2 regions of the Paenibacillus tianjinensis genome follow, and region 1 is predicted to be linked to the other one. Evidence: a T-box and tRNA genes for the amino acid it is inferred to sense, from the RefSeq annotation. Region 1 holds a T-box; the other holds one or more tRNA genes.
The links. The T-box of region 1 lies ahead of tyrS (tyrosine--tRNA ligase). A T-box ahead of a tRNA ligase gene usually reads a tRNA of that ligase, here a tRNA-Tyr.

Region 1 (3,262 bases):
GCTCTGGGGGATTCCGTTTGCTGTCAAGGACAATATAGATGTACTGGGCTTCCCTACAACAGCCGCTTGTCCGCAATTCAGCTATATGCCGGACAGACATTCCTCTGTGTTGGAGCGGTTAATCGGTGCCGGGGCGATTCCTGTAGGCAAAAGCAACCTGGATCAATTCGCCACCGGACTGGTCGGCACAAGAAGTCCGCATGGGGCTGTGCATAACGCGCTCAGACCGGAATATATCAGCGGCGGCTCCAGCTCCGGCTCGGCGGTTGCTGTGGCACGCGGCCAGGCAGTTTTCTCGCTTGGCACGGATACTGCCGGCTCGGGGCGTGTGCCTGCAGCCTTGAACGGTCTGGTAGGGTACAAGCCAAGCCTGGGAGCCTGGCCCACCCGGGGAGTAGTCCCGGCTTGCGCCAGCCTGGACTGCGTCACGGTGTTCGCGAACAGCCTCGAGGATACACTGCTGGTTGACCGTCAGGTGCGCGGCCTGGATGCCTCCGATCCGTGGTCCCGCAGCATCCCCCGGCAGGCCGACCGTCTTCCTGCCAGACTGCTGTTCCCGGCAGAGCCCCTTGACTTCTATGGCCCTCATGAGGAGGATTACCGGCTGGCCTGGCAAGCAGCGTGCGACTCGCTGAAGGAGCTGGGCATTCCGGTAGAATACGTGGATTGTACGATGTTCTTCGAAGCAGCGTCCATTCTGTATGATGGTCCCTGGGTAGCAGAACGCTGGGCCGGTCTGGGCGAATTTGTGCACAATAACCGCGCCTCCGTGTTTCCTGTAACAGAACAGATTTTATCGTCGGGAAAAGGGGGACGGCATACAGCCTCCAGTTTGTTCCAGGCCATGCACCGGCTGCAGGAATACAAGGCTAAATCCCGGGAGCTGCTGCGGGACGCGGTGCTGGTCATGCCTACCTGTGGAGGCACCTGGACCAGAGAGCAGGTAGAGCTGAATCCGGTCGGCGCCAATTCGGATATGGGCCGCTACACCAATCATTGCAATTTGCTTGATCTGTCTGCGGTGGCCGTTCCTGCCGGTGAAGCGGCGCAGGATTTGCCTTTCGGGATTACTTTGTTCGCACTCGCGGACAGCGAGCATTTGCTGGCGGGGTCGGCAGGCCTTTACCTTGGGGATTCAGGATCGAAGGATACGGTTGAGAAAGCAGAAGCGGTGGAAGCGGCGTCAAAGGCAGACACATCAACAGCGGTTGCCGCTCAGCAATATACGATAATTGCCGTCTGCGGCCTGCACATGCAGGGTTATCCGCTCGAGAAGCAGATGACCGGCCATGGCGCTTATTTCTGGCGCGAGGCGAGAACGGCGCCATGCTATGACATGATCAGGCTGCAGACTGTTCCTGCCAAACCGGGACTGATTCGAAAAGCTCACGGCGGAGCGTCCATTCAGCTCGAGCTATGGAAGATGCCGGTTCAATCGGTCGGGGCATTTGCAGCCTTGATTCCAGCGCCGCTTGGGCTGGGGAGAGTGGAGCTTGAGGACGGCTCTGAGGTTATGGGGTTCATCTGTGAAAGCTATGCCGAGACAGGAGCGGAGAATATAACGGCCTCCGGAGGCTGGCGTTATGCATGATATTAATCCGGTTATAGGCCGGATTGACAATAAATTGTGAATTGGCTATACTTTCTGTAATCTTATAGTTTGTATACGTTGAATGAGCGCAGTAGCAGCTTAGTCCCTGTCACAGAAAGCCGGGGGGTGATGGAACCCGGTACACACGAGGGCTGCGAAATACACTCTGGAGTATCTTGGGTAATGCCAAGCGGAACCAAGCGAACGATAACTCGCTTATAAGTGGTATGGATCGGCTGATAATGGCTGTCCGTGCAATTTGGGTGGTAACACGGTTAATTCAATCGTCCCTGTGTCTGAATAGACAAGGGGCGATTTTTTGCGTTTACCGGGCTGGCTGGTTGTATGCTGCAAACGCAGATATTTCGGTCCGCGAACCCATGCCGTACCCCGGGTGATGCTCATCCTCCAACGTATCTCACTAACCATACCTGATCACTAACAAAGGGGCTGTACATGTTGAATATTATTGATGAACTGGAATGGCGCGACGCCATTAATCAGCAGACGGATGCGGAAGGGCTGCGCGAATTAACGAACAGCAAGGCAGTCTCGCTGTACTGCGGCGTCGATCCGACCGGCGACAGTATGCATATCGGGCATCTGATTCCGTTTATGGTGCTCAGACGCTTTCAGCTGGCCGGGCACCGTCCGGTGATCCTGATCGGCGGGGCAACGGGAACGATCGGCGATCCGAGCGGACGCCAGAGCGAGCGCTCCCTGCAGACACTGGAGCAGGTGCAGGAGAATGTGGATGCGCTGACTGCGCAGATGAAGAAGCTGTTTATCTCCGATGATGACGCCAATCAGGTCCGCCTGGTCAACAACTACGACTGGACTAAGGACATTAATGTCATTGAGTTCCTGCGCGACTTCGGCAAAAACTTCAGCATCAACACGATGCTGGCCAAGGATGTTGTCTCCAGCCGTCTGGACAGCGGGATTTCGTTCACCGAGTTCTCGTACCAGATTCTGCAGTCGATCGACTACCTGCACCTTTACAAGCATGAGGATGTGCAGCTGCAGATCGGCGGCTCCGACCAATGGGGCAACATCACAAGCGGCCTGGACCTGATCCGTAAAAAAGAAGGCAACGAAGCCAAAGCGTTCGGCCTCACCATCCCGCTGATGCTTAAGGCTGACGGCACCAAGTTCGGCAAAACCGCCGGCGGAGCCGTGTGGCTCGATCCGAAGAAAACTACCCCTTATGAGTTCTACCAGTTCTGGGCGAACACGGATGACCGGGACGTAATCAAATACCTCAAGTACTTCACCTTCCTTAGCAAAGAGGAGATCGAAGCACTTGCAGCCAAGGTTGAATCCGAGCCGCATAAGCGCGAAGCACAGAAGGCGCTGGCGGAAGAGATGACCCGGTTCGTGCACGGCGAAGAGCTGCTGGAGCAGGCTAAGCGTATTACTGCCGCCCTGTTCAGCGGCGACATCCGCTCTCTGACCGCCGATGAAATTGAGGAAGGCTTCAAGGAAATGCCTACTTTTACCGCCACTAACGAAACGAAGAATATCGTGGAATGGCTGGTCGATCTGGGCATCGAGCCGTCCAAGCGCCAGGCGCGTGAGGACATTACGAAGGGTGCAATCTCCATAAACGGGGAGCGCGTGAATGAGCTTGAGGTGGAGATTACTGCTGATCATGCCATCGGCGGGAAATTC
Region 2 (3,262 bases), 1.5 Mb from region 1:
ACCAGCAAAAAAGGGACCATATCCCCGAATAGGCGGCCCTTAAGCGTCATATCATCAGGAATTTCAGCATCATTCTTCTCTTGCTCGAGCTGTGAGTTAAGCCAGCCGCTTAGCTGACGGGCTTCGACCTCGCCCTCTTCTTTTAGGCCGGTAGCCTTAAGAGCAATAGCATAATTGCGCGCCGCATAATTGACCAATTGCAGCTCAAGACCCGTAAGGCCTTCCATCTCCACCCATACCGCAGTGATCCGGCCTTCATTCTCATATAAAGGAACCCATAGATAACCATCGTGCGTAACAGGCTGTTCCTGCTCTTCCGTGCCAACGCCAAATAGGGAAGCTGAATGCTGCCGTCCGAGCTGTTTGATTCCGGCTCTCTTTCCGGTGAGCTGCTCCAATTTTTGACGCAATGCCTCACTATCCATCGTCACCATTCTCCACCACTTTTGCTCTTTTCGCCTATTTTATCATATTCTGCAGCATTGTGCGGCCAGGCCTATCTGAATGATAAGTGAAACTTGATCCTCTCCTGGAAAATCAGCGTTTCTTCGTACTCAAAGCCGCGGACCTGGATAATGGCAATACAATGGGGTTTATTTTTTTCAATTCTTTATGCATCCAGATCCCAGCTATCGCCCCTTCACCCATAGCCACCGTAGCTTGCTCCGCATGAACGGCAACGTCGCCGGCTACCCACAAATGCTCCACATTCGTCATTAAGGAACGTCTATTTACCTCAATATGTCTGTTTTTATGAAGCGTGACCCCCAGCTGGGCGGCAAGCTCGGAATGAACCGCATTTCTCCCGAAGGCAATAAACCCGCGCTCTGCCGGAAGGTGAGTGCCATCCTGTAAAGCCACTTCTATAATCATCCCGTCATTCTCTTGTACGATCTGGGTAGCAGCTTGTTCAATATAGGTAATTCCCTCTGCCTGGAGGCGTGTGAGATTGTCCTCAGACACTGGCTCATGCTCATGATTAATGTAGGTCAGGTCTCCCGTACGTTCCCGCAAAATAAAAGCCATATGGGCCCCAGCATCACCAGAACCCAGCAGCACCGTCTGACGGTCCTGTATCTCAAAGCCGTCACAGTCAGGGCAGACGTAGACAGATTTGCCAAGTGTCGGTACAAGTCCCGGCAGTTCTGGAAAGCGATCCATTACCCCTGTAGCCAGCAGTAAGGTTTTGCTTTCGTATTGTTGGCCTCGCTCTCCTGTTAAGAGAAAGAGCTGTCCATACTTATCCGCTTTAACGACCTTGTCTGAGATGAATTCCACACCGGCCAATTCAGCCTGCCGCCGGCCTCTTGTACGTATTTCCTCACCCGATACTCCATCCGGCCAACCCAGTATATTATGATAGGTCCGGCAAAGATTTGATCTGCCGCCTCCTGCATCAATTACCAGCACCCGGTGTGCGGAGTACCGTCCTAATTGAATCGCCGCCTGAAGTCCGGCAAATCCGCCGCCAACAATAATTGCATCATATATCATAGAAATCACTCATTTCTGCTCAGCATTATAAACTTATAATTAAACGAAGCAAGAAATTTTAAACTTGATGACTACAAAAGGGCTGATTTGAGCTCTGAAAACACAAAAAAGCCACCATCCGAAGATGATGACTTTTTGTTTGGAATGAGCCATGAAGGACTCGAACCTTCGACACCCTGATTAAAAGTCAGGTGCTCTACCAACTGAGCTAATGGCTCGTAAAACTGGTGGAGGCTGATGGATTCGAACCACCGAACACGTACGTGAGCAGATTTACAGTCTGATGCGTTTGGCCACTTCGCTAAGCCTCCATATGGTGGCGCGGGAGGGAATCGAACCCCCGACACAAGGATTTTCAGTCCTTTGCTCTACCGACTGAGCTACCGAGCCAAAAACAAGCCTTAAAACATAAAATGGCGGAACCGACGGGATTCGAACCCGCGATCTCCTGCGTGACAGGCAGGCATGTTAGGCCAACTACACCACGGTTCCGCATTTGTGAAAATAATGGTGCCGGCGAGAGGACTTGAACCCCCAACCTACTGATTACAAGTCAGTTGCTCTACCAATTGAGCTACACCGGCACAGTGTGAAAATATTCTTATAATGAAAATGGTGGAGGCTGAGGGGTTCGAACCCCCGACCCTCTGCTTGTAAGGCAGATGCTCTCCCAGCTGAGCTAAGCCTCCGGGAAATATGGTAGCGGCAGAGGGGATCGAACCCCCGACCTCACGGGTATGAACCGTACGCTCTAGCCAGCTGAGCTACGCCGCCACAATAATTAGGTTTTGGATTTAAAATGGCGGAGAGAGAGGGATTCGAACCCTCGCACCGCTTACGCAGTCTAACCCCTTAGCAGAGGGTCCCCTTATAGCCACTTGGGTATCTCTCCAAACGATATGGTGCCATGTAAATCCATTCAGGAACCTTAATTCCTGAAAACTGAATCCGAAACAAATCTGCGTTCTTCGAAATTTGGATAAGCCCTCGACCGATTAGTATTGGTCAGCTCCATGCATTACTGCACTTCCACCTCCAACCTATCTACCTCGTCGTCTTCAAGGGGTCTTACGTGTTGGGAAATCTCATCTTGAGGGGGGCTTCACGCTTAGATGCTTTCAGCGCTTATCCCGTCCGTACGTAGCTACCCAGCCATGCTTCTGGCGAAACAACTGGTGCACCAGCGGTACGTCCATCCCGGTCCTCTCGTACTAAGGACAGCTCCTCTCAAATTTCCTGCGCCCACGACAGATAGGGACCGAACTGTCTCACGACGTTCTGAACCCAGCTCGCGTACCGCTTTAATGGGCGAACAGCCCAACCCTTGGGACCTACTTCAGCCCCAGGATGCGATGAGCCGACATCGAGGTGCCAAACCTCCCCGTCGATGTGGACTCTTGGGGGAGATAAGCCTGTTATCCCCAGGGTAGCTTTTATCCGTTGAGCGATGGCCCTTCCATGCGGTACCACCGGATCACTAAGTCCGACTTTCGTCCCTGCTCGACTTGTAGGTCTCGCAGTCAAGCTCCCTTATGCCTTTGCACTCTTCGAATGATTTCCAACCATTCTGAGGGAACCTTTGAACGCCTCCGTTACTCTTTAGGAGGCGACCGCCCCAGTCAAACTGCCCGCCTGACACGGTCCCCGTACCCGCTTAGGGTACCAGGTTAGAACCTAGATACGATCAGGGTGGTATCCCAACGGCGCCTCCGCAGAAGCTTGCGCTCCTGCCTCTACGGCTCCCACCTATCCTGTACAGATCGTACCC

Region 2: it has a tRNA-Tyr gene. The T-box ahead of tyrS (tyrosine--tRNA ligase) is inferred to sense a tRNA for this amino acid. The anticodon was not compared.

The regions. Positions count from the first base shown of each region.
Region 1 covers NZ_CP070969.1:1,656,502-1,659,763, forward strand. The annotation lists gene atzF (allophanate hydrolase) at 1-1,591, shown strand, start outside; T-box leader at 1,661-1,886, shown strand; gene tyrS (tyrosine--tRNA ligase) at 2,051-3,262, shown strand, end outside.
Region 2 covers NZ_CP070969.1:140,532-143,793, reverse strand. The annotation lists gene JRJ22_RS00725 (PucR family transcriptional regulator) at 1-434, opposite strand, end outside; gene JRJ22_RS00720 (NAD(P)/FAD-dependent oxidoreductase) at 538-1,494, opposite strand; tRNA gene JRJ22_RS00715 (tRNA-Lys) at 1,640-1,712, opposite strand; tRNA gene JRJ22_RS00710 (tRNA-Tyr) at 1,720-1,805, opposite strand; tRNA gene JRJ22_RS00705 (tRNA-Phe) at 1,809-1,884, opposite strand; tRNA gene JRJ22_RS00700 (tRNA-Asp) at 1,909-1,986, opposite strand; tRNA gene JRJ22_RS00695 (tRNA-Thr) at 2,003-2,078, opposite strand; tRNA gene JRJ22_RS00690 (tRNA-Val) at 2,108-2,183, opposite strand; tRNA gene JRJ22_RS00685 (tRNA-Met) at 2,192-2,268, opposite strand; tRNA gene JRJ22_RS00680 (tRNA-Ser) at 2,295-2,386, opposite strand; rRNA gene JRJ22_RS00675 (23S ribosomal RNA) at 2,470-3,262, opposite strand, start outside.